2 linked regions of the Collimonas fungivorans genome follow. The protein of the gene in region 1 interacts with the protein of each later gene in a pairwise test. Links are inferred from orthologs where the notes say so. Each region holds a gene or a part of one and is shown on either strand. Other genes may lie near its edges. The genes, in order: CFter6_RS23205 and glnL.

Region 1 (14,746 bases):
GGCCTATCCGTTTTGCCTGGCTGTTTACTGTCATGCCTTGCCTGATGCTGAATTATTTCGGCCAGGGCGCGAACCTGCTGACCAATCCCAGCGCGGTCCAGAATCCGTTTTACCTGATGGTGCCGGACGCTTTGCTGTTGCCGATGGTGATCCTGGCGACCGCCGCCACCGTGATCGCATCGCAGGCAGTGATTTCCGGCGCGTTCTCGCTTACCAGCCAGGCCATCTTGCTGGGTTTCGTGCCGCGCATGCGCATCCTCCACACTTCGGAAGACGAACGCGGCCAGATCTATGTGCCGGTGATTAATTGGATGCTGCTGATACTGGTGGTGGCAGTGGTGCTGGCGTTCAAGAAATCCGACAACCTGGCCGCTGCCTACGGCGTCGCGGTGACCACCACCATGCTGATCACGACAGTGCTGGCGGCAGTCGTCATGCGCACCGTCTGGAAGTGGAATCCATTTCTGGTGGCGCTGGTCATCAGCGCCTTTTTCATCGTTGACTTCGCCTTCTTTGCCGCCAACCTGCTGAAGATCGTCGACGGCGGCTGGTTCCCGCTGCTGCTCGGCGGCTTTGCCTTCTTCCTGCTGATGACCTGGTACTCCGGCCGCATGCTGCTGCGCGAGCGTAGCAAGGATGAAGGCATTCCGCTGGAACCGTTCGTCGAAGGCCTGCTGGCCCATCCGCCGCACCGGGTGGAGGGCACTGCGGTATTCATGACCGGCAACGTGGGCACCGTGCCGGTGGCGCTGCTGCACAACCTGAAGCACAACCGCATCCTGCACAAGCGCGTGTTCTTCCTCAAGATCAGCATCTGGGATGTGCCTTTCGTCGACGACGACAAGCGCCTGACCTTGAAGGAGCTGGGCAGCGACGTGTACATCCTGCGCACCGCCTTCGGCTTCAAGGAAACGCCCGACGTGCATACCGTGATGGCCCTGGCCAGCAGCCAGTTCGGCCTGGAATTCGACGTGATGGATACTTCCTTCTTCCTGGCGCGCGACACTGTGATCCCGAGCAAGATTCCGGGCATGCAGCTATGGCGTGAAAAACTTTTCGCCTGGATGTACCAGAATGCCGCCAAGCCGTCGGACTTTTTCCATATCCCGGTGAACCGGGTGGTCGAGCTGGGCACTAAAGTCGAAATTTGAATTGCGCGAATCCCCGCTAGCGGCCGGCGCTCCGGCTGGCGGGATTCAGTGTGTACCGAGATCCGCCTGGCAGCGCCACAACTGATGGCCGGAAGCCAGGTACTTGCTCTCGAACGGAGTGATAGGCTGTTGCGGCAGATACGCTTCGCAGCCAACCTCCTCGCCGCTCAGCTGGCCCAGGGCGCTGGCGCATTCCTCTACATAGATCCGCCAGTTGCTGCGGCATTCCAGGATTCCCCCCAGCGCGACGATATCCGGAAACACCGGATGGCCATGCCAGCGGCGGCTCAGCTGGCCGATCTTCGGCCACGGATTGGGGTACAGCAGATAGTGCCGTACCGGGAAAATCCGTGCGGCCAGCAGCAGGCGCCAGTAATCCACCAGGTCGGCGCGAATCCGCACGAAATTTTGCGGCAGCGGCGCCGCGCCTGGCCACAAGGTATTGCGGCCAACCCGGTCTGCCGACTGGTCGATCCCGATCACGAAATGATCGGGATACTGTGCCGCCAGGTGCATGGTCGACAGGCCGACGCCGCAACCCGCATCGAGGATCAGAGGCAAGCTGCCGGCTGCGCGCCAGGCGGCCATGCTGTCGTCGAAGGCACGCTGGTTGTAAACGCTGACCGGTTTTTGAAAAACGTGCGCCGCATGTTTGGCGACGGTGGCTGCAAGCTGGTCATGGACGCCGCTCTGGGCACTGTGGATCGGGCTGGAATTGGCGTACATGAGGGTAGGACTTCCGTAAAATTGCCCCAGCGGCGTTACTCCTCCTAGCCGTAGGCAGTACTGTCTTCGTCGTCAGGGGTTGGCAAGCTCGTTGCTGGGGCAGTTTTACGGAAGTCCTGGGAGGTTAGGTGAAAGCGAAACTGCGGCGACACCGAAGCCGTCCCAGTCTTCCCGATGGAGCCGACAGCGTCGGCAACCGCAGGTTGACTGAAACGAGGTGGATCGGAAAGGAGCTTACTGCAAGGTTACGGGCTGACTCATCATCGAGTCATAATTGCCTAAAAAGGCATCGATATCTTCGATGCTCGGCTCGGTCGCAATCAGGTCTTCGACCCCTTTACGGAAAAACTCAGCCAAGGCACCAGCAATGAAAATCTCACGCTTGAATGATTTATCGACGATTTCATAGCCGCCGAAGCGCAAGGCTTCGCGTTGTTCATCGGCACCAAATTCGACGACGCTGTATTGGTCACTGTTATAAATCAGGTTCATATGCGCTCCCGGTAGTTAAGACAGAAGGTAATGATCGAGTAAGCAGTTTTCAAGCCAGCAAATGAAAATATTATTTTTTAACTCCTTTTCCGAGAGACATGTTTCTAATGAGACATATTTATCAGGCGAAGAACCAATCGTTTCATTTATATACTACGCCGGCGCTCCTGTTTGTCACGAACTAAATGTTGATCAACGCTATGCATTTCTCCTAACAGCCATCCAAAATCACCAGATTCCATTGCACTGCAGTCTCGAATTGCAGTTACCGGGGCTCGCCGGCGATGTTGCAGATCCGCTACTCGGCCCATTCGAACATGATGTGCTGATGCGATCCCTGTTTAATTGTCACATCCCGAGACTTGCTCTTGCCGTCCTTGATCGCTTCAAGCCGGTAACGGCCTGCCGGCAGCTGCGCCAGCAGGAAAGGCCCTTTCGATACGGTATCCAGGACTGCGTTGTGGCTGGCGTCGCTGATCTTCACCTGCACATCAGAAGTAAATTCGGCGCGAGGCGAGGCGTTGACGACAAACTCAAGTTCCAGCGAATAATTTTTTGCCGCCTGCTGTATGGCGGTCGATTCGTCTTGTCCGATACCGCCGGACAAGTAAGTGACGGCGCCGCTGGTGACCGGTTGCAGCCGGCCCGGCACGACATCGGCGGCAAAGGCGAGATTGGCCGCCAGCAATACGGATACGGCAAAAAGAGAGCGCGTGTTCATGGTGCTTCCTCCAAAAATGCATCTCCCGGCATGGGTGATGGCGGAATGAGGAAAAGAAGAGGGCGCGACGGTGAAGAGATGGATCTGGCGCGCCTACGGAAACCATCTTAGCGGCCGCAAATTAAAATCAGCTTAAACCGGATAGCTATCTGCGTATTCAGCTGTAGTAATAGGGTTTGCTTGGCACGCTGTCCTTGTCCGCCCTTTTTTGTTCGTCCAGGTTGACGTCGCGATCCCAGAATATGTGCCAGCCCTTGCTTTGCTCATCGATCACTTCGGGGTGCTCTTCGAGAAACTTGTCCAGGAACTGCGTGATTTCCGCAACATAACCATCATGACCGGCCTTGTAGGTTTTCGGTTTGGTAAACATATGACCTCCAATCCTGATGATTTTTGGACTTCCAGCCGCGCCTTGAGTTTCCTGCGCCTGTTTTTAATGGCGCAGGCACGCAGCTGCAGCGCTGCGGGAAATTGCCTGGGAGCACAGAAATATTGCAAATGAGAACTAAAAATATAGATCGTTCTACTCACATGTTGTAATATTTCCTCGCATCAACATTGCAATCTTGACCATCGCTACAGCTGCTCAATGATAGGCTGCACCCGTTAACGTCAGAAAACCTCATTTGTCAAAATGTCATTCGGATAATTGATGTGGTGTGGAGACGTTGCTACTTTTCACTGGAGATGGCTCGTGGACAACATTAAAAGAGGGGCTGGCAAGCGCCAGCAAATTGTGGACAAGGCGACCGAGTTGTTTTCCGCGCATGGTTTTCATCCGGTCGGTGTGGATCGGATCATTGACGAATCCAACGTGGCGAGAATGACCATGTATCGCCATTTCGCCGGAAAAAACGACTTGATCGGGGAGGTCCTGGGGCAGCGCTTCACATTCATCGTCGACAGCATCTCTCAGCAGCTGGCGCCGATGGAAGACGCTGACGCCCGGATCAAAGGCATTTTTGACTGGTACGGAGCCTGGTTTCGCAGTCCTGAATTCGCGGGTTGCTTGTTCGAGCGGGCGCTTGCCGAATTCGGCACTGCCTATCCCGGGGTATCGGAAGTAGCAATCGGCTACAGGGTGAAATTGTTCGGATGGTTTGAAGAATTACTGTTGGAAATAGTGCCAGACAAGACCGCAAAACAGTTGGCCGGCGTGTTTGTGATGCTGCTCGACGGCGCCACGATCGACGCTCGCGCGTTCAATGATCCGTCGGCAGCGGAACGCGCCTGGGAGGCCGCGGAACTGCTGTTGAACCAGGCGAAGAACGCAGCGCGATGAATGCCGCGGGATGGTTTTGCAAATTGACTCTTGAGATCCCAAAAAAAGAAGAGGTCCCGGAAGTTAAATTTTCGTGCGGTGAGGAATTATCGCCAGCAAACGGTGGCGGGCGGATTGGGAACCGGCGGCCAGCTTTCTGTCCAGGGCGACGGCGATAGTGGAGCTCCGGCCAGGTAGAAAACAGCAAAGCGTTCATCCAGCCAGTAAATTGCATGGCGCCGCGTTATTTTGCGCAGGCATGAATTCATTTGTCCTGTAGCGCGCGCCGATACTGGATCGCTTCCGCCACATGGGGCGCGCCGATGATATCGGCCGCGGCCAGGTCGGCGATGGTGCGCGCCACTTTCAGCACCCGGTGATAGGCGCGCGCCGACCAGTGCAGATGCGCCATCGCGCCGCTCAACAGTTTTTCGCCGGCGCCGTCGGGCTTGCAGTAACAATCGATTTCGCTGGCCGACAAGCCGTTGTTTTGCTTACCTTGGCGCGTCAGCTGCACGGCATGCACCTGCGCCACCCTGGCCGCTATTGCGGCGGTGGACTCGCCGTCGGCCTGCCCGAGCAACTGTTCGTGAGGCACCGCGGCTACCTGGATCTGCATGTCGATGCGATCGAGCAAGGGCCCCGAGATCTTGTTTTGATAACGCAGGATCTGGTCGGGCGTGCAGCGGCATTGCTTGACCGCATGCCCAAGATAGCCGCAAGGGCAAGGATTCATCGCTGCGATCAGCTGGAATTGCGCGGGGAAATCGGCCTGACGCGCGGCCCGCGAGATCGTGATGTGGCCGGATTCCAGCGGTTCGCGCAATACTTCCAGCACCCGGCGGTCGAACTCCGGCAGTTCGTCGAGGAACAGCACGCCGCGATGCGCCAGGGAAATTTCACCGGGGCGCGGCGGGCTGCCGCCGCCAACCAGCGCCACGCCGGAAGCAGTGTGGTGCGGCGCCCGGTACGGCCTTACCTTCCAGCGTTCACCGGAAAAGCCGCTGGTGAGCGACTGTACTGCCGCCGATTCCAGCGCTTCGCGGTCGCTCATGGGCGGCAAAATCCCGGGGAAACGCGTCGCCAGCATGGATTTTCCGGTGCCTGGAGGGCCCACCAGCAACACGCTATGGCTGCCCGCCGCGGCAACTTCCAGCGCGCGCTTGGCTTGCATCTGTCCTTTGACATCGCAGAAATCGAGGTAGGGAGGGGGCCGCCGCCGCAGCTCTGCCGTATGGCGCAACAACCTGGTTTCTTGCTGCCGGGAAGAAAAATGGGCGCATACCTGCAACAGGGAATCCGCGGGAAAAATGCGGGCATCGCCAACCAGCGCCGCTTCGTCGGCATTGCCGCGCGGCAGGATGAAAGCATGGCGTTCACCGCAATCGGCGGTCATGGCGAAAGTCATTGCCAGTGCGCCGCGTATCGGCCTCAACTCGCCCGACAGCGACAGTTCTCCGGCAAATTCGTATTGATCGAGTTCATCCGACGGCATCTGCCCGGATGCCGCCAGGATGCCGAGCGCGATCGGCAAATCGAAGCGGCCCGATTCTTTCGGCAAATCGGCTGGCGCCAGGTTGACGGTGATGCGGCGTGAGGGAAATTCGAAACGGGCGTTTTGCAGTGCCGCGCGGACCCGGTCCTTGGATTCCTTGACCTCGGTTTCGGGCAGGCCGACGATGGTGAAAGACGGCAAGCCGTTGGCCAGGTGGACTTCAACCGTGACTGCGGGCGCTTGCATGCCTGCCAGCGCCCGGCTTTTTAGCACCGCCAGCGTCACTGGCGCGGTTAGGGAGCCTCGGAAAACCTGCTGCGCGACGCAATCTCAGCACTGCGATGCTCACCGTACTTTCGTACGGCTGCGCTTCTCCTGCTGACCTTGCGCCGCTCGCGACGGTTTTTCGAGCTCCCTGTCATGGGCGTTTCAGTTGCGCCTCAAGCTCGGTAACGCGAGCTTCAAGCGCTTCGAGTTTGGCGCGGGTGCTTGCCAGTACCTGGGCTTGCACGTCGAATTCTTCACGTGTGACCAGGTCCAGCTTGGAGAAACCCTGGCCCAGCATGGCCTTGACGTTTTTCTCGATATCCTTGGCAGGAGAGTTTTCGATGGCCTGGTTGATCTTGGCTTGGATGTCGTCAAAAAAGTTGGGTTTGTTCATGATCGGCCCTTCGAGGTAAATAAGAAAAATGATAACCGATACAGGCAGACCCGACATCGGAATTCTGATCCGGAAGGGCGGTTTAAGTCATTACTGCCTTGCTTCTCTCATCAAGTGATTTGCTTTCGATACTGTACGAAACCGGAACGTTGCGCGATGCGGTCGTACAGCTGCATGGCGGTGCTGTTGGTTTCGTGCGTCAGCCAGTGCACGCGAGTGCCGCCGGCGGCCTTGGCTTGCGCATAAACATGTTCGATCAGCAAGCGGCCGACGCCGGCGCCGCGCTGTTGCGGCGCGACGTACAGGTCTTGCAGGTAGCAGGAATCTTCCACCGTCCAGCAGGAGCGGTGGAAAATCCAGTGGACCAGGCCGACCGCTTTGCCATCTGCCATCGCCAGCGCGCCGAACGCAGGTTCCTTGGGATCGAGCAGGCGCTGCCAGGTCACCAGGCGCGTAGCTTGCGGGATATCGACTTCATAAAAATCCTGGTAACCCTGCCATTGCAGCTGCCAGGCGGGGAAATCCTGCTCGCTGAGCGGCTTGATCTGAATTGACGAGCGTGGTGCAGATGCCAAGATAACCTCCTGTGGAACGGCGTGGCGATGGACGCAAAGCAGCATCTATCGTAGCGCCACAAGCTGGTGTTACGAAAGGTCCAAGATTGGCTATATTCATAGGTCCACTGCGAAGTAGGCAAAGCGGCTATCCGGCATGCGCTTATTGTCCTTGCAACAATCCCGATCCTGATTTGTAGCCGACTACAGGCTGTCATGTAGTTTTCTATTCCATGTTGGCGCACCAAAATGAGGCTTCTTTAAACTGGAGCCCCATGATGGTGCATTTCGCTGCCGATATTTTTGTGCAAGCACATCCCTTGATTAACAATCAGCAAAAGCAGTGGATAAAACGCCCCACAAGGGGCGCTAGCCATCGAAAAACGGCAGTCGGCGCGGTTGGCATGGGTTCTGCTATGGAAAGTCCGAGGAGTACTGATTTAGCGGTTTTTCATTCAACATACCAACAGGGACATCCATGAAAAAGCTGATTTTAGCCGCAGCAATAGCAGCAAGTTTCTCCGCAGGTCTCGCTCATGCCGAAGACGCCAAGCCGGATAACGAGATCAGTTATAACATTGGCGCGGTCAACGACTATCGCTTCCGCGGCATCTCGCAAACGCGTTTGGACCCGGCGATACAGGGTGGCGCGGACTACACCAATAACCCGACCGGGCTGTATGCGGGGACCTGGCTGTCCAACATCAAGTGGATCAAGGATGCGGTCGACACCGCCAACACCGGCACCGGCGGCAAGGGTTCGATTGAATGGGATATCTACGCCGGCAAGCGCGGCGAGCTGCCGGGCGGTTTCACGTATGACGTGGGCGGCCTGTATTACTACTACCCGACCAACAACTATAGCCAGATCGGCCGCAACGCCAATACCTTCGAACTGTACGGACAACTCGGCTACGGTCCGGCTTATTTCAAGTACTCGCATGCGCTGACTAACCTGTTCGGCACCGTCGACAGCAAAGGCAGCGCTTATTACGATGCCGGCGCCAATATCGATGTCGGCGCGGGCGTCACGCTGGGGCTGCATGTGGGCCACCAGACAGTGGAGCACGCCAGCTTCTACAGCTACACCGACTGGAAAATCGGCGCCACCAAGACTTTCGAGCAGCTGGCGGGCGTGACTTTGGGGCTGGCTTATGTCGGCACCAACGCCAAGGACAACGCCTATGTCAGCCCGAGCGGCAAGAACCTGGGCCGCGACGGGGTGGTGTTTTCGGTAGCGAAGACTTTCTGACGTATTGCGGGACAGAGTTTAAGAGGCGCCGCATGGCGACGAATTACTCTGTCCCCAACTGACTAGGACGTGAGCATAAAGCAAAGCCGGATTACGCAAAACCTAAGCGAGCTGAATCCCTAAATACGATAAAACACGAGGCCGACATGAAACTGATTACAGCAATCATCAAACCATTCAAGCTCGACGAGGTGCGTGAAGCGCTTTCGGCGATTGGCGTACAAGGCATTACCGTGACCGAGGTCAAGGGTTTCGGCCGCCAGAAAGGGCATACTGAGCTATACCGCGGCGCCGAGTACGTGGTCGATTTTTTGCCGAAGACAAAAATCGAAGCAGCGGTGGACGACAGCATCCTGGAGCAGGCGGTAGAAGCGATTGAAAACGCGGCCCGCACCGGCAAGATCGGCGACGGCAAGATTTTTGTATTTGATCTGCAGGAAGTTATTCGTATTCGTACCGGTGAAACCGGCAAAGATGCAATCTAAGGGGATAAAAAATATGAACATCAAAAGTACGTTCGCTACGATTTTGGCGGCTTGCACGCTGATCGCGGCTACTTCCATGTTGCCGGCATCGGCTGCCGACGAGCCATCAGCAAGTGCTAGCGCAAGCGTAGCAGCAGCTAGCGCAGACGCTCCAGCTGCTGCGCCTGCAGCAGTTACCGCGGCGCCGGCTGCTTCAGCGCCTGCCGCAGCTGCACCGGCTGCCAGCGCTCCTGCCGCCGCTGCCGCGCCAGTACCGAACAAGGGCGATACCGCCTGGTTGCTGGTATGTACAGCATTCGTGATCCTGATGACATTGCCGGGCCTGGGCCTGTTCTACGGCGGCCTGGTGCGCAGCAAGAACATGCTGTCGGTGCTGATGCAGTGTTTCACTGTGTTCTCGCTGATCATCGTGCTGTGGATACTCTACGGCTACAGCATCGCGTTCACCGAAGGCAATGCGTTCTTCGGCGGTTTCAGCCGCCTGTTCTTGCATGGCATGACGCCGGATTCCGTTGCCGCCACGTTCAGCAAAGGCGTTGTGGTGCCTGAGTTTGCCTACGTGGTGTTCCAGGGTGCGTTTGCCGCAATTACCTGTGCCCTGATCATCGGTGCTTTTGCCGAGCGTGCCAAGTTCTCGGCGATCCTGGTGTTCACTGTCCTCTGGTTCACCTTCGCCTATCTGCCGATGGCGCATATGGTCTGGTTCTGGCCTGGTCCGGATGGTTTCACCGACGCTGCCGCTGCAGAAAAACTGACCGCAACCGGCGGCTGGCTGTTCCAGAAGGGCGCGCTTGATTTCGCCGGCGGCACCGTGGTGCATATCAATGCCGCTATCGCCGGCCTGGTCGGTTCGTACGTGATAGGCAAGCGCGTCGGTTTCGGCAAGGAAGCGTTCAAGCCGCACAGCCTGACCCTGACCATGGTCGGCGCCTCGCTGCTGTGGTTCGGCTGGTTCGGTTTCAACGCTGGCTCCGCGCTGGAAGCCAACGGCAGCGCTGCACTGGCTTTCATCAATACCTTGCTGGCGACTGCCGCTGCGGTATTGAGCTGGAGCGCCGGTGAATGGATCGGCAAGGGCAAGCCTTCGATGCTGGGCGGCGCTTCGGGTGCTGTTGCGGGCCTGGTGGCAATTACGCCAGCCGCCGGTTTTGTCGGCCCGATGGGCGCGCTGATCATGGGCTTGCTGGCAGGCTTCGTCTGCCTGTGGGGCGTCACCGGCCTGAAACGCTTGCTGGGTGCGGACGATGCGCTGGACGTGTTTGGCGTGCATGGCGTCGGCGGTATCCTGGGTGCGTTGCTGACTGGCGTGTTTGCGGCGCCTAGCCTGGGCGGCACCGGCATCTATGATTACGTCGCCAATGCCGTGACACCGGACTATTCGATCCCTGGCCAGCTGTGGATCCAGTTTGAAGGCGTGCTGACAACCCTGGTCTGGTCGGGTGTGGTTTCGCTGATCGCATTCAAGCTGGTCGACATCGTCATGGGCTTGCGCGTGACCGAAGAAGAAGAACGCGAAGGCCTGGACATCTCCAGCCATGGCGAATCTGCTTATCACGACTAAGTCTTGCCTGAGCCTGCCGGATAGCTGCTGTACTGGCTATCCGGCGCGCCGTTCGATGTAATCCCAGGCATGCCCTGGGATTTTGTTTTTTTGCCGCATATGCTTCAGGAGATTCCAGCTTGGATCCGACCATCACCCCGCAACGCCTGACCGCATGCACGGTTGAAGACGTCAAGGCGAACCAGTTCGATCAGGTGGTGGGCCCGCTCACCGATATCCTGATGGCTTGTGTGGAGCAGGGCGCCAGCATCGGATTCCTGGAAACGCCGAATGCCGAAGATGCCTTTTCATTCTGGTACGGCGTCAGCGGTTCGCTGGTGAGCGGTGGCCGGCGCTTGCTGGTGGCGCGGTTTGCCGGCCAGATCGTCGGCACCGTACAGCTGGTGCTGGCGGCGCCGGCCAATGGCCGTCACCGGGCCGAGATTTCCAAGCTGCTGGTGCATCCCGATGTGCGGCGCAAGGGTGTCGCGCGCGTGCTGATGCAGCAGACGGAAGCGATTGCGCGCGCTGATGGCCGCTCCCTGCTGTTCCTGGAAACGCGCACCGGCGATGCGGCGGAATCCTTGTACAGCGCCCTGGGGTTTGAACTGGCGGGCATTGTTCCCGCTTATGCCCGTTCGACTACGGGCAAGCTGAGCGACAGCAGCTTCATGTACAAACGGATCTGATTCTTGCGGGAGCAGGCTGCCCCGGCCGGATTCGATGATAATATGATATCTTTTGAAAGCGCCCGACGGCGCTTTTTTTGTTTTTCCGGGACTTTAAAAATCCGCGACCGGCCCGATGTAAACTTGGCTCATGGACGCGCTTGCCGGACCGTCGCCGTGGATGACATCCCAGCGGCTTCTCAACAGTTGAGCGGCGAAATAATGCGTTTCCCGTTAGAATCTGCGTCTCTTGCCTGTCATGGGAGTCCTGAAAGACATTCCTGCCACAGGCACGCGCAAGTTTGCTGCATAGTTCCCAAAAGAAAGTTTTATATGGTTCCCCACCTTGTCACCGCCCTGAACGGCCCTTTGCTCGATCTGGAAAAGAAAATCCTCGCGGCCACGCCGGCTATCGAGCGCTGGTTCCGGATGGAATGGCAAGAGCACACGCCGCCGTTCTATTGTTCGGTCGACCTGCGCAATTCCGGCTACAAGCTGGCCCCGGTGGACACCAACCTGTTTCCGGGCGGATTCAGCAATCTGTCGCCCGAGATGCTGCCGCTGGCGATACAGGCGGCCATGGCGGCCATCGAAAAATATTGTCCGGACGCCAAAAACCTGCTGCTGCTGCCGGAGCTGAACACACGCAATACTTTCTATTTGCAGAACGTAGCGCGCCTGATGCAGATTTTCCGCCAGACCGGTTTGCATGTACGGCTGGGTACGCTTGATGAAAGCGTGAAAGAATTGCAAACGATCGAATTGCCTGACGGCAGCACCATCACGCTGGAGCCGCTGGAGCGCTCCGCCAATGGTCGCCGCCTGGGCCTGAAGAATTTCGACCCCTGCACCATCTTGCTGAATAACGATCTGTCTTCCGGCACGCCGTCGATACTGGAGCACCTGAACGAGCAGAATGTATTGCCGCCGCTGCACGCCGGCTGGACCGTGCGCCGCAAGAGCAACCATTTCACGGCTTACGATGAGGTGGTCAAGAAATTCTCGAAGCTGGTGGATGTCGATCCGTGGATGCTGAATCCGTTTTTCGCCAAGGTCGACCAGGTCGATTTCCTGGCGGTGGACGGCGATGACAAGCTGGCCGCCAGCGTCAGTTCGCTGTTGGCCAAGATACGCAAGAAATACAAGGAATACGGGATTACTGAAAAACCGTTCGTGATCGTCAAGGCCGACGCCGGCACCGACGACATGGGCGTGATGAGCGTGACCGACGTCAGCCAGATCAAGGACCTGAGCCGCAAGCAGCGCGAGAAACTGTCGCTGGGCAAAGCCGGCGGCGAAATCCATGACCTGATCATCCAGGAAGGCGTACATACTTTCGAACACATCAACGACGCGGTGGCGGAACCGGTGGTGTACATGATCGACCGCTATGTGGTCGGCGGTTTCTACCGGGTGCATGCCGAGCGCGGCATCAACGAAAACCTGAACGCGCCAGGCGCCCATTTTGTGCCGCTCGCATTCGCCCAGCAGCATGCGCTGCCGGACATGCTGGCCAAGCCGGGCACCACTGCGCCGAACCGCTTCTATATGTATGGGGTGGTCGCACGCCTCGGTTTACTGGCTGCTTCGCTGGAAATGGAAAAAACCGATCCGAACCCGGAAGAATATTAATACGCTGTCCTGACAACCATAGGGCCTGAAAAATGAAAATTGCTTTCCTTGCCGATCCGCTCGATACCTTCAAGACGTATAAGGATTCGACTTACGCCATGATGGTCGAAGCCGTCAAGCGCGGCCATACCATCTATGCGTTCGAGCAAAAGGACATGGCGCTGGAAAGCGGGATTGTCACGGCCAATGTCGTCCGCGTGAATTTAACCGGGGACGATAAGGATTGGTATAAGGCCAGTGCACCCTCCGCCATGTTCCTGTCCGAGTTCGATGCGATCCTGCTGCGCAAGGACCCGCCTTTCGACATGGAATACATCTACACCACGTATCTGCTGGAATTGGCGGAAACACAAGGTGCGCGGGTATTCAACAAACCGCAGGCGATCCGCGACCACAATGAAAAGCTGGCGATTGCCCAATTCTCCAAATACACCTCGCCGACCCTGGTCACGCGCGATGCGGCCCGCTTGCGCGCCTTCCACGCGGAGCACCAGGACGTGATCCTGAAGCCGCTCGACGGCATGGGCGGCACCGGCATTTTCCGGGTGCGGCAAGACGGCCTGAACCTGGGCTCGATCATCGAAACCCTGACCGACAACGGCCATCGCACCATCATGATCCAACGTTTCATCCCGGAAATAGTCGCCGGCGACAAGCGCGTTCTGGTAATTGGCGGTAAAGTCGTGCCCTATTCGCTGGCGCGGATCCCCCAGGGCAGCGAAGTGCGCGGCAACCTGGCGGCCGGCGGCATCGGCGTCGCCCAGCCGCTGACGGCGCGCGACCGCGAAATCGGCGAAGCACTTGGACCGGTGTTATCACAGCGCGGCCTGTTACTGGTAGGATTAGACGTGATTGGCGATTATCTGACCGAAGTCAACGTCACCAGCCCGACTTGCTTTCAGGAAATCAAGCAGCAGGCCGGTTTTGATGTTGCCGAGATGTTCATCGATGCGCTGGAAGCGGCGCTGTAACTTATTTTGTTGTCCTGGTCACTGGCAGCCGAAGCTGCAGACCAGGACGGTCGTTGCTGTAAAACCGTTGTAAACCGGGACGAATCCGCAAGCCGGATTTGAAATTGAAACTATGATTGGCATTCTCCTTTTAACCCACGCCCCTCTGGGCCAGGCATTCATCGCAGCTGCCTCTCACGTGTTTCGCCAGATGCCGGAGCGGCTGGAAGCAATCGATGTGGTGGCCGACCAGAATCCCGTCGAAGTGCAGAAACTGGCCAAGCAGGCCGCGGCGCGCCTGGACGATGGTTCGGGGGTGCTGGTGATTACCGACGTCATGGGCGGTACGCCATCCAATTGCACACTGCCGTTTTGCACCGGCAACCAGACCCAGGTGATTGCCGGCATCAGCCTGCCGATGCTGCTGCGCGCCCTGACCTATCGCAACGATACGCTCGACGTGGTGACAGAAATGGCGCTGGCGGGCGGCCAGGGCGGGGCGGTCAGGGTCGATAACCGGGTGCGCGTGGCGCATTAAATGATTGTCTGCCGGGCGGGGTCTTTCAATAAATCCAATATTAGATAAAAGACAAATGATTCAACAAGAAATCGAAATCATCAATAAACTCGGCTTGCACGCTCGCGCGTCGGCCAAATTTACGCAACTGGCAAGCAAATTCAAAAGTGAAGTCTGGATGATCCGCAACAACCGTCGCGTCAACGCCAAGTCGATCATGGGCGTGATGATGCTGGCGGCCGGCAAGGGCAGCAAGATAACGCTGGAAGCCGAAGGGGAAGATGAGAAGACCTGCTTTGATGCCTTATATCAGTTGATTCAAGACAAGTTCGGCGAAGGGGAATGATCCTGATTTGTGTCCGTACACGCCGAGACGCGTGTACGGACACTGCCCAATTATTTTTTGCAATTTAATTGCAACCTGCGCGTTTTATCTATCTATCTAGTCAGTTGGGAGCGGAGTCGCTGTCGGACTCTGCCCCGCAATGTATAAAATTGGGCGACCAGATGGCATCCTTCACCTTACATGGCATTCCGGTTTCACGCGGCATCGCGATCGGCCGCGCCCATCTGCTGGCGCCGGCGGCGATGGACGTCAAGCACTACCTGATCGGCGAAACCGAGGTCGAAGCCGAAGTCCA
Region 2 (14,911 bases), 720 kb from region 1 along the record:
GCATACTTGTTTCAACCTTCCGCACATCGCTAACTATATTGTGCGGGATGGTTTGTCATTGGATGTTTCTTGACATAAACTAGCGACTCGATTGAATTGCACTTGCGAAGAAAGTCTATGAAGCGTCTTTTACCAGGATTTCTGCTATTGGCGGCTGTCAGCATCGCCGCAGGCACTGCTCACGCCCAAAGCGAGGTTTATCTGTGCGTGGACCAGAACGGCGTCAAGGAATACAAGAACACGGGCGACACCAAGGGCTGCAAGCGTGTCAGTTTGCCGCCGCTGACCGTGACTTCGTCCGGCAGCAAGCCGGCGCGCGAAGGTGCCGCCGCCAGCAAGCCGGCAGCTTCCACGCCGACCGACTTCCCGAAAGTGGACAACGGCACGCAAAAGACGCGCGATAACGATCGCCGCCAGATCCTGCAGGATGAATTGAAGAACGAACAGCAACGCCTGGCCGATCTCAAGAAAGACTACAACGACGGCACGCCGGAGCGCCAAGGCAATGAGAAAAACTACGCCAAGTACCAGGAACGGGTGGCGTCGATGAAAGAAGACATTTCCCGCAGCGAGAAGAATATCGATGCGCTCAACCGGGAACTGTCGAATCTCAAGTAGTCGCCAGCATGGTATCAACCTTGCTTAATGCATAAGGCCGCACACGCGGCCTTTATTTTTGCCTACCCGGTTTAAGATAGAGCAGAGCCGGACGCACCATAATGTGGCGATCCGGCATATTACCCACCGACATTGCTTACAAAGCTTGTTATGCTCGGAAAATGCACTATTTCAATCACACCGACAGTCTCGCCGGCACCCGCATTTTGTGCCGAGCTTTGCGCCGCGCTTTGCCTGGACCAGGCTGGTTAACAAGGATGCCAGGATGCCAATAAAAACCGCCGAACGGAACGCGCTCGCCAGCCTCGATCTGCTGGCCTCAGCGGTGCTGGTGCTGGACCAGCACGGACGCCTGGTGTTCGCCAACGCCGCTGCGGAAAACCTGCTGGAAAGTTCCAGCCGCCTGCTGCAGCAGCAGACGCTGTCCGACCTGTTCCTGAATCCGGACCAGTTGCTGGCGATCTTTGAACAGGCCCTGCAGCATCAGTTCGACGATTCGCGCCAGGACCTGATCCTGGAACGCGTGGGACGCGAGCCCTTGTGGGTCGACACCATCGTCACCGCGCTCGACAATCCCGACATGCCGGTGCTGATCGAGCTGCGCGAGAATGTGCAGCAGCTCAAGCTGGAGCGCGAGGAACGCTTGATCGACCAGAGCCAGGTCAACAAGGAGCTGATCCGCAACCTGGCGCATGAAATCAAGAATCCGCTGGGCGGCATCCGTGGCGCCGCCCAGCTGCTGGAGCTCGAACTGCCGGAGCGCCACGTCAAGGAATTGCGCGAATACACACAGGTCATCATCAAGGAAGCCGATCGCCTGCAGACCCTGGTGGATCGCCTGCTGGCGCCGCACCGGCTGGCGCAGATCGTGGGCGACGTCAATATCCACGAGGTATGCGAGCGGGTGCGCAGCCTGATCGTGGCCGAATTCCCGAGCGGCCTGAGCATCAAGCGCGATTACGACCTGTCGATCCCGCAATTCCGCGGCGACAAGGAGCAGCTGATACAGGCGATCCTGAACATCGCCCACAACGCCGCGCAGGCGTTGCAGGAGCGCATCAAGGCGGGCGACGCCGAACTGGTTTTCCAGAGCCGGGTAGTGCGCCAGGTGACGCTGGCCAAGGTGCGTTACCGGCTGGCACTAGACTTGCATATCATCGACAATGGACCTGGCATCCCGGCCGAGATTCAAGAACGCATTTTCTATCCGCTGGTATCGGGACGCGACGGCGGCAGCGGTTTGGGTTTGACGCTGGCGCAAACCTTTGTGCAGCAGCACATGGGCGTCATCGAATGTGAAAGCCGGCCGGGATATACAGATTTCAGGATTCTTATACCTCTGCCCTGATGCTTGCAGGCAGTAGGTAGGCCGTCATGGCGATGAGAAATGTAATCGACTACGAGTTTAACGGACTGCGCTTCTGGCGCAGCACAAAACACATGAAACCAATCTGGATTGTTGACGACGACGAATCGATTCGATGGGTGCTTGAAAAAGCGCTGGCCCGCGAAAACCTGAGCACCAAGAGTTTCTCCAATGCGCGCGACGCGATCGAAGCGCTGCAATCGAGCACGCCGCAAGTGCTGGTCTCCGATATCCGCATGCCGGGCGCTTCCGGCCTGGAGCTGCTGCAAACCGTCAAGGCCAAGTTTCCCGGCGTGCCGGTGATCATCATCACTGCTTTTTCCGATCTGGACTCAGCGGTTGCCGCGTTCCAGGGCGGGGCTTTCGAATACCTGGCCAAGCCGTTCGACGTCGACAAGGCGGTCGAACTGATACGGCGCGCGCTGGAAGAAAGCTTGCGCGAAGCGAATGTCGAGCAGGCATCCGCCGAGACCCCGGAAATCCTGGGACAGGCGCCGGCCATGCAAGACGTGTTCCGCGCCATCGGCCGCCTGTCGCAATCGAACGTGACGGTGCTGATCACCGGCGAATCTGGCACCGGCAAGGAACTGGTTGCACGTGCCCTGCACAAGCACAGCCCGCGCGCTTCGCAGCCGTTCATTGCGCTCAATACCGCGGCGATTCCGAAGGATCTGCTGGAGTCGGAACTGTTCGGCCATGAACGCGGCGCGTTCACCGGCGCCCAGGCCTCGCGCCGCGGCCGTTTTGAACAAGCCGAAGGCGGCACCCTGTTCCTCGATGAAATCGGCGACATGCCGTTCGATTTGCAGACCCGTTTGCTGCGGGTTTTGTCGGACGGCCATTTCTATCGCGTCGGCGGCCACCAGTCCTTGAAAGCCAACGTCCGTGTCATCGCCGCGACCCATCAGAACCTGGAAACCCGGGTCCGCGAAGGCTTGTTCCGGGAAGACTTGTACCACCGCCTGAACGTGATCCGGCTGCGCCTGCCGAGCTTGCGCGAACGGCGCGAAGACATCCCGATCCTGACCCGTTATTTCCTGAGCCAGAGCGCCAAGCAGCTGGGCGTGGAAAGCAAGCGTGTCTCCGACAACGCCATGCGTTTCATGAGCAGCCTCGACCTGCCAGGCAACGTGCGCCAGCTGGAAAACCTGTGCAACTGGATCACCGTGATGGCGCCCGGCCAGACCGTCGAGATCAAGGATCTGCCGCAAGACCTGGTCGGCGGCCGCGACCAGAGCATGCAGCTGGAAAGCCCGGCCAGCAGGCCGGTGGCGTTTGATCCGCACCTGGCGGCGCCGGCCGTCGCGCACTATCCCGAAATCCTGGCGCCTGCCGCGCAAGCCGCTGGCGCCGGCGAAAAGCAGAGCTGGATTGCCTTGCTGGAGGTTGAAGCGGCACACATGCTCAGTAATGGCGACGCTGACGTCATGGATGTGCTTGGACGGCAATTCGAATCGGCCTTGATCAAGATTGCATTGCGCCATACGCATGGACGCAAGAACGATGCCGCGGTACGCCTCGGCATCGGCCGCAATACCATCACCCGCAAGATCCAGGAACTAGGCATAGCCGGCGCCAAGGACGACTGACGCCTCCCGGCAGGACCGGGTTCTCCGGTCCTGTTATCCTCTCCATTTGCATCCCTGTCCGCGATTGCCCGCGCTTTTGGTGGGCGGTGCACATTGCCGAAAAAAAAGATTACAAGATTATTCGCGCATCGGCGAATCATGCGGGCCCAGAAGATTTAAAATTTGTCCCGATTGGCAAACGTAAATAGCGTCTGTATGCAAAATGGCAATACCGACGCAGGAGCGAGCCAATAGATGTTTCCATTGCACAAGCGAGGGAAACTATCCGCTTATTTAACGCCTTTGGGCCGGGACCATATGATCGCTTTTAATGCATTGAACACTTGCCGCATCGCTTCTGCCGTGACACTCGCCGCTTTGCTGGCCGCCTGCGGTTCCAGCGTGCCGCTGGCCGACACCAAGCCGCAGCCGACCTTGCCGAATCTTCTGAAGCTGGAGCCGACGCCGGCAGCCAGCCTGCTGACCGGTAATTTCTATTGCGAACTGGGGAACCGGGTCGACCTGGCCGGCGGCGCCGGCAGCGACGTCAAGCTGTCCTGGAAGGGCCGCAGCTACACCATGACCACGGTCAGCACCACCACCGGCGCGGTGCGCCTGGAAGACAAGGCCAGCGGCCTGGTGTGGATCCAGATCCCGGCCAAGTCGATGCTGCTCAATTCCAAGCTGGGGCAGCAGCTGGCCAACGAATGCAAGCTGCGCGGATGACTTGAGCAGGGCAGGCAGTTGGTTTTGGTCTCTCGGCTTCAATTGTTGGTTTGATTTTTCATCGTCAAGGAAAACAATGTCCGCTCATATCTCCAACGTCCGCCCGAAATACGACAAAGTACTGGTCGATATCGTCGACTACGTGACCAGGTACAAGATCACTTCCAAGGTTGCCTACGATACCGCCCGCAACTGCCTGATCGATACCCTGGGCTGCGGCCTGGAAGCGCTGGAATACCCGGCCTGCAAGAAGCTGATGGGGCCTGTCGTGGCGGGAACCGTGGTGCCTAACGGCGCCAGGGTGCCGGGCACGCAGTTCCAGCTCGATCCGGTCCAGGCTGCCTTCAACATCGGCGCCATGATCCGCTGGCTGGATTTCAACGATACCTGGCTGGCTGCGGAATGGGGCCATCCATCCGACAACCTGGGCGGCATCCTGGCCACAGCTGACTGGCTCTCGCGCAATGCCGTCGCCGCCGGCAAGAAGCCGCTGAAGATGAAAGACGTGCTGGCCGCGATGATCAAGGCGCACGAAATCCACGGCTGCATCGCACTGGAGAATTCCTTCAACGAGGTCGGCCTGGACCATGTGGTGCTGGTCAAGGTCGCTTCGACTGCGGTGGTTGCGGAAATGATGGATCTGAACCGCGAGGAAATACTCAATGCAGTGTCGCTGGCATGGGTCGACGGCCAGCCGCTGCGTACCTATCGCCATGCGCCGAACACCGGTTCGCGCAAATCCTGGGCCGCCGGCGACGCCACCTCGCGCGCGGTGCGCCTGGCCCTGATCGCCAAAAGCGGCGAAATGGGCTATCCATCGGTGCTGACCGCCAAGACCTGGGGTTTCTACGACGTGCTGTTCAAAGGCCAGCCATTCAAGTTTCAGCGCAAGTACGCATCGTATGTGATGGAAAACGTGCTGTTCAAGATTTCCTTCCCGGCCGAGTTCCATGCGCAGACCGCAGTGGAAGCGGCGATGAGCTTGCATGCGGAACTGGCCAAGTCCGGCAAGCCGGTGGCAGACATCAAGCAGATAACCATCCGCACCCACGAAGCCTGCATCCGCATCATCGACAAGAAGGGCCCGCTCAACAACCCGGCCGACCGCGACCACTGCATCCAGTACATGGTAGCCGTGCCGCTGATTTTCGGTCGCCTGACGGCCGGCGATTATGAAGACAAGATTGCCGCCGACAAGCGCATCGACGCCTTGCGCGGCAAGATCGTCTGCGTCGAAGACAAGGCTTTCACAAAGGATTACCACGATCCCAAGAAGCGTTCGATCGCCAATGCGCTGACGGTCGAATTCAAGGATGGCACGAAACTCAAGGAAATCGTGGTCGAATATCCGATCGGCCATGCACGTCGCCGCGAGGATGGCATCCCGCTGCTGGAAGCCAAGTTCAAGATCAACCTGGCGCGTCAGCTGTCGGTCAAACAGCAGCAGAGGATCCTGGAAGTTTCGCTGGACCAGAAAAAGCTGGAAGGCATGGCGGTCAACGAGTATGTTGACCTGTATGTGATCTAAAGAAACGGCGCCCGCCATGACGGGGTGCATTTGCGACAGCTGCCGGAAAACATGCCATAGAAGCATGCGCAGCCGGACCGGGAGTGTTTACGCCCTGCGGTTCTTTAAAAGAAACGAGGAGACAGCATGAGTTTTGCCACCTTTTACCAGCGCTCGGTCGACGATCCGTCCACTTTCTGGGCCGAACAAGCCAGGCGTATCGACTGGCACCACCCGTTTTCGCAAGTCCTCGACGGCAGCCGGCCGCCGTTCGCCAGGTGGTTTGTCGACGGCGCCACCAACCTGTGCCACAACGCGGTGGACCGCTGGGTGGCGACACGCGGCGACCAGGCCGCCCTGATCGCGGTGTCGACCGAAACCAATACCGAAAAAACCTATTCCTTCCGCGAGCTGCAGGCAGAGGTCAATCGCGCCGCCGCCGTCATGCAGGGACTGGGCGTGGGACGCGGCGACCGGGTCCTGATCTACATGCCGATGATCGCCGAGGCGGTGTTCGCCATGCTGGCTTGCGCTCGCATCGGCGCCATCCATTCGGTGGTGTTCGGCGGTTTCGCCTCGAACAGCCTGGCCAGCCGCATCGACGATGCAACGCCCAAGCTGATCGTTTCCGCCGACGCCGGTTCGCGCGCCGGCAAGATCTTGCCCTACAAGGGTTTGCTGGACGAGGCGATCAAGCTGGCGCGGCACAAACCGGCGCATGTCTTGATGGTCAATCGCGGCCTGGCCGCCATGGCAACGACCGCCGGCCGCGATGTGGATTATGCCGAACAGCGCCAGCTGCATATGGACGCCAAAGTGCCGGTGGTCTGGCTGGAGTCGAACGAAGCTTCTTATATCCTGTATACCTCCGGCACCACCGGCAAGCCCAAGGGCGTGCAGCGCGATGTCGGCGGTTATGCGGTGGCGCTGGCGACTTCCATGGACACCATCTTTTGCAGCAAGCCGGGGGGAACGTTTTTCTGTACCTCCGACATTGGCTGGGTGGTCGGACATTCATACATCGTTTACGGTCCGCTGATTGCCGGCATGGCGACGGTGCTGTACGAGGGGTTGCCGATCCGTCCGGACGCTGGCGTCTGGTGGGGCATCGCCGAAAAATACAAGGTGACACGCATGTTCTCGGCGCCGACTGCAATCCGGGTGCTGAAAAAACAGCCGCCTGAACTGATGCGGAAATATGATTTGTCTTCGCTGCAGGCGTTATACCTGGCCGGCGAGCCGCTGGACGAAACCACCTCCAGCTGGATTTCGTCGGCGCTCGGCGTGCCCGTCATCGACAATTACTGGCAGACCGAATCAGGTTGGCCGATCATGACCATCGCCAAGAATGTCGAGGCCAAGCCGAGCAAGCTTGGCAGCCCCGGCCTGCCGATGTACGGCTATAAGGTGCGGTTGCTGAACGAGACCACTGGCGAGCTGTGCGGCGCCAACGAAAAAGGCGTGGTGGTGATCGAATGGCCGTTGCCGCCAGGCTGCATGCAAACCATTTACGGCGACGACCAGCGCTGCATCGATACTTACTGGGCCACGCAAGTGCCCGGTTCCCGCAACCAGGCTTATTCAACTTTCGACTGGGGCATCCGCGACGACGACGGTTATTACTTCATCCTCGGGCGCACCGACGACGTCATCAATGTCGCCGGCCACCGGCTGGGCACGCGCGAAATAGAAGAGAGCATTTCCAGTCATCCGAACGTATCCGAGGTGGCCGTGGTCGGCATCGAAGACAAGCTGAAAGGGCAGGTAGCGGTGGCTTTTGTGATTCCCAGGCTGGCGGTCGATACGGCGCAGGCACGCGCCGCGCTGGAGGCCGAGATCATGGGCGTGGTCGACAAGCAGATCGGCAGCGTCGGCCGCCCGGCGCGCGTATATGTGGTCAGCCTGCTGCCTAAAACCCGCTCCGGCAAGCTGCTGCGCCGTTCGATCCAGGCGATCTGCGAGGGACGCGATCCGGGCGACCTGACCACCATCGAAGACCCGTCTTCCCTGCAGCAGGTCAAGGACGCCTTGCGCCTCTGATGCCGTCTATTTGGCGGTTGCCCTCTGGCATGGGCGAATGCACGGTATGATTGTACATTCGCCTGTTAAGCTGAGTTTTTTGCCATGACCCATATCATCCGCCCGGCAACCATCGACGATGCCGCCGCCATCTGCGACATCTATAATCCCTACATCCGCGACACCGTCATCAGTTTCGAAACGGAGCCCGTAACGCCGGAACAGATAAGACATCGCATCCTGGATATCACTGCCAGCTTCCCGTGGCTGGTATGTGCAGAGAACGAACAGATCCTCGGCTACGCGTATGCCACCAAATGGCGCACGCGCGCAGCCTACCAGCATGCTGTCGAGACTTCGGTGTACCTGTCGCCTGCCGCCGCCGGCAAGGGACTCGGCAGTGCGCTATATCGCGCCCTGATCGCCGAACTGCAGAAATTGCCGATACATGTGGCGATCGGCGGCATTGCCCTGCCGAACGCCGCCAGCATCGCCTTGCATGAAAAAATGGGCTATGAAAAAGTGGCCCACTTCTCCCAGGTCGGCAAGAAATTCGATCGCTGGATCGACGTCGGTTATTGGCAACGGATATTGTGATGGCGCATTCGCTGCCGGCGCCGTTGCCAGTTATCGATGGCGTTGCGCCAAGCTACCTGTGGCTGCCGGCGGGCGAATGGCCTGACCTGCTGAGTTTCCTGGAACAGCGGTTCCCGGCCATAACCAGCGCTACCTGGGAGGCGCGCATGGCGCGCGGCGAAGTGGTTGACGGCGACGGCGTGCGCTTGGCACCGGACAGTCCGTACCGGTGCGGCATGCGCATTTTTTATTACCGTGAATTGCCGGCCGAGACGCCGATTCCGTTTGCAGCTTCCATCCTGTACCAGGATGAACGGATACTGGTGGCCGACAAGCCGCATTTCCTGCCGGTGATCCCGAGCGGACGTTTCCTGCACGAGACCTTGCTGGTCCGCCTTAAGAAGGAAACCGGCCTGGCCGACCTGACGCCGATCCACCGGCTGGACCGGGAAACCGCCGGCGTGGTGATTTTTTCCCACGACATGGCCAGCCGTGGCGCCTACCAGTCGCTGTTCCAGCAACGGCTGGTCGACAAGACCTACGAGGCGCTGGCGCCGAGCGCGCCGGACCTGGTGCTGCCGCTGGTATATCGCAGCCGCATGGTGGAAGGTACGCCGTTTTTCCGCATGCAAGAGGTGGACGGCGAGCCGAACTCGGAGACCCGCATCGAACTGATCGAGCAGCGAGAAACCTGCAGCCGCTACCGGCTGCGGCCATTGACCGGCAAGAAACATCAGTTGCGCGTACATTTGGCAGCATTGGGGATACCGATCATCAACGATGCTTTTTATCCAGATGTACATCCTTGCAAGGGCGACGACTTGTCGGCGCCCTTGAAACTGCTGGCGCGGGAAATCGCTTTCGTCGATCCGCTGGACGGGCGGCGACGCCATTTTGCCAGCCAGCGCGAACTGTAAAAGATGAACGTTGGATAACAGACGAGGTAGGGTGGGCACCTGTGCCCACGTAGTGCCGTCGACATCCGCGTGGGCACGGGTGCCCACCCTACGAGAGCGATGGATAAACAAGAGTTTTCATGATTTAAGCAAGTATCAGTAGATACCAGGAGAATGCAATGAGATCAACCCGAGCCACAGCGGCGGTCGAACGTCTCAATGCCCGCAGCACCGATGTACGCTATTCGATGGTGAGGACCGCAGAGGAATTGTTTTACCTGACGCAGAACGCCGGTTTCGAGGCGCCGATCCGCTTGAGCGAAGCGCTGGAGCTGGACGCCTTCGTCCGCTTCGTCAACGCCTACGGCCCGCAAAAGCCGAAGCGCATCAGCAAGCTGGATGTGGCTTTTGAAAAGCAGCTGCAGAAAAAAGAATAACCCTGCCAATGAGCGCCCATCCGGACGGTAGTGCAGGCGTACACGTCATCCTGGTGCATGGCATGGGCCGTACGCCGGTGTCGATGTTGCTGCTTGCCAGGCGCTTGCGTGCGGCAGGCATGATTACCCACCTGTTTGCCTATTCGGCTGCGTTTGAACGCTGGCTGCCCTGCGTCGAGCGCTTGCGCAAATTCGTTGCCGCACGCGCCGGCGACCAGCGTTTCATCGTCGTCGGCCATTCGCTGGGCTGCGTGCTGACGCGTGCCGTATTGCCAAGCCTGGCGCGGGCGCCCGAGCTCGGCGTGTTCCTGGCGCCGCCGACCATGGCTTCAAGTTATGCCATCAAGCTGGCGCAGTGGCGTTTGTTCCGCTTGCTGACCGGAGAGATGGGACAGCTGCTGGCGCGCCAGGAATTCATGGATAGCTTGCCGGTCCCGGATATCCCGTTGCGCGTGTATGCCGGCATCAAAGGGCCGCGCGGCAGCTGGATGCCGTTCGGCGACGAACCGAACGACGGCATCCTGTCGGTCAAGGAAGTGCAGCTGGGAGAAATACCGGTGCAGCTGCTGCCTACCATCCACACCGTCATCATGAATTCACGCCAGGTGGCCAGCGATATCATGGCCAGCGTCAGCTCATGAACTGTAGTGGAGTGTTTCGCAAATGTTGAAACCCCATAAGCACTGCTTTTTTGCGCCATGCGTCGTTGCAAATCCTCGCGATAGTCCGACTATCGCTCCGGTTTGCGCCTAGCCTGGCACAAAAATTCAGCACTTCTGGGGCTCCCCCATTTACGAAGCACTCCACTAGCGATTCGGTACCGGAACCGCCGGTATCAGGTCGCCGCCGGCATGGTGGCCCTTGATCCGCAACACCATCACCGCAGCCACGATGCAAGCTGCCCCCATCAATACCGACGACAGGGTGTAGCTGCCCAGGCTGTTGCGCAGCGAGCCGGCCAGCATGGTGGCGCTGGCGGCGCCCAGCTGGTGGCCGGCGACGATCCAGCCGAATACGATAGGCGCGGCCAGCCGGCCGAACACATCGTTGGCCAGGCGCACGGTAGGCGGCACGGTGGCGATCCAGTCGAGGCCATAGAACAGGGCGAACACCGGCAAGCCGAAATAGCTGAGGCCGAAAGCATGCGGCAGGAAAATCAGCGCAATGCCGCGCAAGCCGTAGTACCAGAACAGCAGAACCCGGGCATTGAAGCGGTCCGACAACCAGCCTGACATGGTGGTGCCGAACAGGTCGAGCAAGCCCATGGTGGCAAGGATGCTGGCGCCGCCGACGGCGGAAATGCCGTAGTCGCCGCACATCGCAATGAAATGCGAGCCGATGTAGCCGTTGGTGCTCATGCCGCAAATGAAGAAGCTGAAGAACAGCAGCCAGAAATCGCGGATCTTGACCGCCTTGCCCAAGGCCTCGAAAGCAATGGACAAAGGATTTTTGGATTTGCTGACCGCTTCCGGCGGCAGGTCTTCGAACTGGCCGTAGCGTTTCATGCCGATGTCTTGCGGCCGCTCCGGCAGGAAAATCGCCACCAGCGGGATCGCCAGTGCCGCCACACTAGCCACCAGTATCGCCACCGAGCGCCAGCCGTAGTGTTCGACCATGTAGGCCATCAGCGGCAGGAACACCATCTGGCCGGTGGCCGAGCTGGCCGTCAGCAGGCCCATGGCCAGTCCGCGCCGGGTCTCGAACCAGCGGCTGACGATAGTAGCCGCCAGCGTGTTGGCGGCGACGCCGCTGCCCGATCCCACCAGGATGCCCCAGGCCAGCACCATGTGCCATGGCATGGTCATGAAGGTACTGACGAAAGTGCCGACCGCCAGCAGCACCAGCGCTCCCAGCACGATGGGGCGGATGCCGTAGCGCTGCATGGCGGCTGCCGAAAACGGCCCGATCAGGCCGTACAGCGCGATGTTGACCGAAATGACGAAGGAGATGGTGGTGACGCTCCAGCCGAATTCATGCTCCAGCGGCAGGATCATCACCGAGGGCGTGGCGCGGATGCCGGCAGCGGCCAGCAGTACCAGGAAAGTGATGCCGACGATGATCCACACGTAGCTGAAACGTGTGCGCGACATGATGGCGTGTATGGTCTGGTTCATAAAGTGGCGTTTTCGTTTTGTTCGAATTTCACATTTGCATCATCGACCAGGCTCATCAAGGCATGATGCGTCTGGTCGCCCAATATCGTGTTGATGACGTCTTGCGCCTTGCGCCAGTTAGGTTTGGACTGTTTCCATTTACGCTCCCCTTCGGCACTCAGGCGGACACCGAAGGAACGCTTGTCGGTCAGCATTTCCAGCGGCAGGTCGACGGTTTCGATCCAGCCCGCGCCGATCAGGGGCTTGAGCGTGCGGCTCATGGTGCTGCGGTCCATGCCCATGTTGTTCGCCAGCGGGATCACGCCGATCGGGCCGTATTTGCCTATCCTTGCCAGCAAGGAGTACTGGCTGATGGTGAGTTCGTCGGCGGCCAGGTAGTGGTCGTAGATATTCGTCATCTTGCGCGTCAGCTGGCGCAGGGTGGTGCAACTACATTCGTTTTTCATCATAAACAATCCTTTTCATGCATATACATCCATGTATATGCATACTAATGGCGATGACAGGACGATGTCAACAGGCTTGTTGTTATTTGTGCGCGGAGAGGAAAGGGGGCGGCCGCAGCCGCCCGTGCGGCTTATCGTTCAGGCAAGAGCGGCATGCCCGGCCAACTGCAATAGCCCGCTAGAGCTTGAAAAGGCACAAGCACGATGATGAATTTGAATTGCTGCTGCCGAACAAGCTGCTGACTTGTGCATCGGGGGTCACTTTGCGGATCAGGTTGTTGCTGGTGTCGGCGACGTAGATATTGTTCGCGGCATCGGCAGCGATACCTTGGGGCTGGTTGAAGCGGGCCTTGTTGCCGCTGCCGTCGGTGCTGCCCGCGGTTCCGGCAGCGCCGGCCAGGGTGCTGACTACCCCGGTCAGGGACACGGTGCGGATCAGCTGGTTGCCGCTGTCGCTGACGCGGATATTGCCCGCGCTGTCCAGCGCAATGCCGTACGGCTGGTTGAAACGGGCGCGCTGGCCGCTGCCGTCATCGCTGCCGGAGTTGCCTGCCGTCCCCGCCAGCGTGCTGACATTGCCATTCTGGTCAAGCTTGCGGATGGTGTTGTTGTTGCTGTCGGCAATATAGATATTCACAGCGAGATTCACTGCGGTGCCCGTGAGATTGCCGGCGTTGTCGAGCGTGATGCCGCGCGGCAGGTTGAATTGCGCGCGGGTGCCGGTGCCGTCCGAGCTGCCCTGGCTGCCGGCGGTGCCCGCCAGCGTCGTCACTACCCCGGCTGTGGTGATCTTGCGCACGGTAGCGTTGCCGGTATCGGTGACATACAGGTTGCCGGCGCCGTCGCGCGCCACGCCCCAAGGCTGGTTAAAGCGCGCATCGCCGGCCGTGCCGTCATTCTGCCCGGCCTGGCCGGCGCTGCCGGCGATGGTCGTCACCACACCGGCGCTGGTGACCATGCGGATCGTATGATTCTGGGTATCGGCCAGATACAGGTTGCCGGCCGCGTCGACCGCGATGCCGCCCGGCTGGTTGAAGCGCGCCCGGCTGCCGCTGCCGTCGCTGCTGCCGGAATTGCCGGCGCTGCCGGCCAGGGTGCTGGTTTCACCGGCGGCAGTGATTTTGCGGATGGTATTGTTGGCGGTATCGGCCACGAACAGGTTGCCGCCGGCATCGACCGCGATGGCGCCGGGCTGGCTGAACCTGACATTGCTGCCGCTGCCGTCGCTACTGCCGGCTTCTGTATTCGGCGTGCTTGCATTGCAGCTGGCCTGGTCGCTGGTTTGGTCGTTTCTGCAGCAGGCCGCCAGGATCAGGGCCAGCAAGCAGAGGGAAAGCCTGGCAGGTAGTTTTACAACTCGCATGTGGTCTCTGGTAGGTTAACTCTGATATGCCTGATGACAAATCGATACGAGAATATTACCGGATTCCAGGGCTTTCTTGGGAGCAAAGTTGGCGCGGCCGAAATTGAGGCGCCGCGCCGCCAGCCGATTCGACTCCTTTGCGGTTGAAGCTCAGTTTTTCGATGCAGCCTCGCTGTCCAGGCGGGTCAATATCCGGTATGCCGCGGTGACTCGCTGGTCGATGGGATAGGATTTGTTCGCCAGGATCACGATGCCGATTTTTTTGGCCGGCACAAAAGCCGCGTAGCTTGAAAAACCGTTGGTAGAACCGGTTTTGTTGATCAGCACGTCCGCTTGCGGAGGCAGCGCAGGGCTTAGCCTGGCGGCTGGCAATTCGTCGTAGAGGGATGTGGTAGCGTTGCCTGCCAACAGCTGTTTCAGTTCTAGCGGATAGGGGTATTGTTCCCAGATCAGGTCCTGCGTAAACTCTCCCGAGCCGAAATATCCTGTATGCGTATCAGTGATTGCGCGCTGCAATCTCGCTTCAAGCTTGATTACCTGCAGGTTCGCGCCGATGAAACGGATCAAGTCGGCCGAACCGGATTTCACTCCATAGGCTTCAGACGCCAGCACGCCGGGATTGACCCTGACCGGGACATCTTTTGTGGTGTAGCCTTGCGCGTAATCTTTCATCTGGCCAGCTGGTACGTTGATGTAACTGTGCGTCATTCCCAATTCGGGGAAAAGCTTCTTTTCGACAGCGTCCTCAAAAGACATATCCATGCTCTTGGCGGCAATCATGCCGAGCAAGCCGATGCTTGGATTTGAGTATTTTCTGTATGTGCCGGCGGCATGGGCCGGCTGCCAATGCTTGAAATAATCCATCAGCTGTTCGGTATTGCCGATATCGTCGGGGACTTGCAGCGGCAGGCCGCCGGCGGTGTGCGTCCCCAGGTTCAGCAGGCTGACATTGTCAAAGCTGCTGCCGCGCAGGGACGGCAGGTATTTGCTGGCGCTGTCGCTCAATGAGAGCTTGCCGTCGAGCTGGGCATAAGAAGCCAGCGTCGCCGTGAATGTCTTGCTGAGCGAGCCGATTTCAAAGAGCGTCCTGTTTGTAACGGGTTGCCGAGTTTCCTTCGACGCCACGCCATAGTTAAAGAAATGGTTCTTGCCATCGATGGTGACGGCGACCGCCATGCCGGGGATAGCGTAGCTTTGCATCAGCGGCTCGATGGCGCTGTCTACGGCGGTTTTGATGCTGGACTGGTCGAGGCCGGTGCCGGCGCCGGCACAGCT

What was found.
Region 2: the proteins of CFter6_RS23205 (region 1) and glnL interact in binary tests that used the Escherichia coli proteins (3 or more experiments, as listed by UniProt). The link is inferred for Collimonas fungivorans from one-to-one orthologs.

The regions. Positions count from the first base shown.
Region 1 is NZ_CP013232.1:5,279,797-5,294,542, reverse strand. The notes cover bases 7,370-10,128. They hold CFter6_RS23205 (P-II family nitrogen regulator), read left to right. Parts: upstream 7,370-8,459; coding sequence 8,460-8,798; downstream 8,799-10,128. Other genes in these bases: CFter6_RS23200 (ammonium transporter), read left to right, coding at 8,812-10,128; CFter6_RS23210 (TorF family putative porin), read left to right, coding at 7,540-8,313. Outside these bases: CFter6_RS23255 (potassium transporter Kup), read left to right, coding at 1-1,151; tRNA (guanine(46)-N(7))-methyltransferase TrmB, read right to left, coding at 1,197-1,877; CFter6_RS23245 (BTH_I0359 family protein), read right to left, coding at 2,112-2,369; CFter6_RS23240 (hypothetical protein), read right to left, coding at 2,668-3,090; CFter6_RS23235 (DUF3460 family protein), read right to left, coding at 3,248-3,460; CFter6_RS23230 (TetR/AcrR family transcriptional regulator), read left to right, coding at 3,785-4,372; CFter6_RS23225 (YifB family Mg chelatase-like AAA ATPase), read right to left, coding at 4,617-6,131; CFter6_RS23220 (accessory factor UbiK family protein), read right to left, coding at 6,265-6,507; CFter6_RS23215 (GNAT family N-acetyltransferase), read right to left, coding at 6,618-7,127; more of CFter6_RS23200, read left to right, coding at 10,129-10,359; CFter6_RS23195 (GNAT family N-acetyltransferase), read left to right, coding at 10,479-11,027; gshA (glutamate--cysteine ligase), read left to right, coding at 11,340-12,638; gshB (glutathione synthase), read left to right, coding at 12,671-13,609; CFter6_RS23180 (PTS sugar transporter subunit IIA), read left to right, coding at 13,722-14,126; CFter6_RS23175 (HPr family phosphocarrier protein), read left to right, coding at 14,182-14,451; ptsP (phosphoenolpyruvate--protein phosphotransferase), read left to right, coding at 14,613-14,746. UniProt on the Escherichia coli protein: Involved in the regulation of nitrogen metabolism. Regulates the activity of its targets by protein-protein interaction in response to the nitrogen status of the cell.
Region 2 is NZ_CP013232.1:4,549,733-4,564,643, reverse strand. Bases 1-2,924 are described here. They hold glnL (nitrogen regulation protein NR(II)), read left to right. Parts: upstream 1-883; coding sequence 884-1,966; downstream 1,967-2,924. Other genes in these bases: ntrC (nitrogen regulation protein NR(I)), read left to right, coding at 2,059-2,924; CFter6_RS20015 (DUF4124 domain-containing protein), read left to right, coding at 118-618. Also shown: more of ntrC, read left to right, coding at 2,925-3,573; CFter6_RS20000 (hypothetical protein), read left to right, coding at 3,871-4,278; CFter6_RS19995 (bifunctional 2-methylcitrate dehydratase/aconitate hydratase), read left to right, coding at 4,355-5,806; CFter6_RS19990 (propionate--CoA ligase), read left to right, coding at 5,933-7,825; CFter6_RS19985 (arsinothricin resistance N-acetyltransferase ArsN1 family B), read left to right, coding at 7,910-8,401; CFter6_RS19980 (RluA family pseudouridine synthase), read left to right, coding at 8,401-9,297; CFter6_RS19975 (hypothetical protein), read left to right, coding at 9,456-9,713; CFter6_RS19970 (esterase/lipase family protein), read left to right, coding at 9,722-10,354; CFter6_RS19965 (MFS transporter), read right to left, coding at 10,520-11,827; CFter6_RS19960 (MarR family winged helix-turn-helix transcriptional regulator), read right to left, coding at 11,824-12,276; CFter6_RS19955 (NHL repeat-containing protein), read right to left, coding at 12,452-13,636; ampC (class C beta-lactamase), read right to left, coding at 13,787-14,911.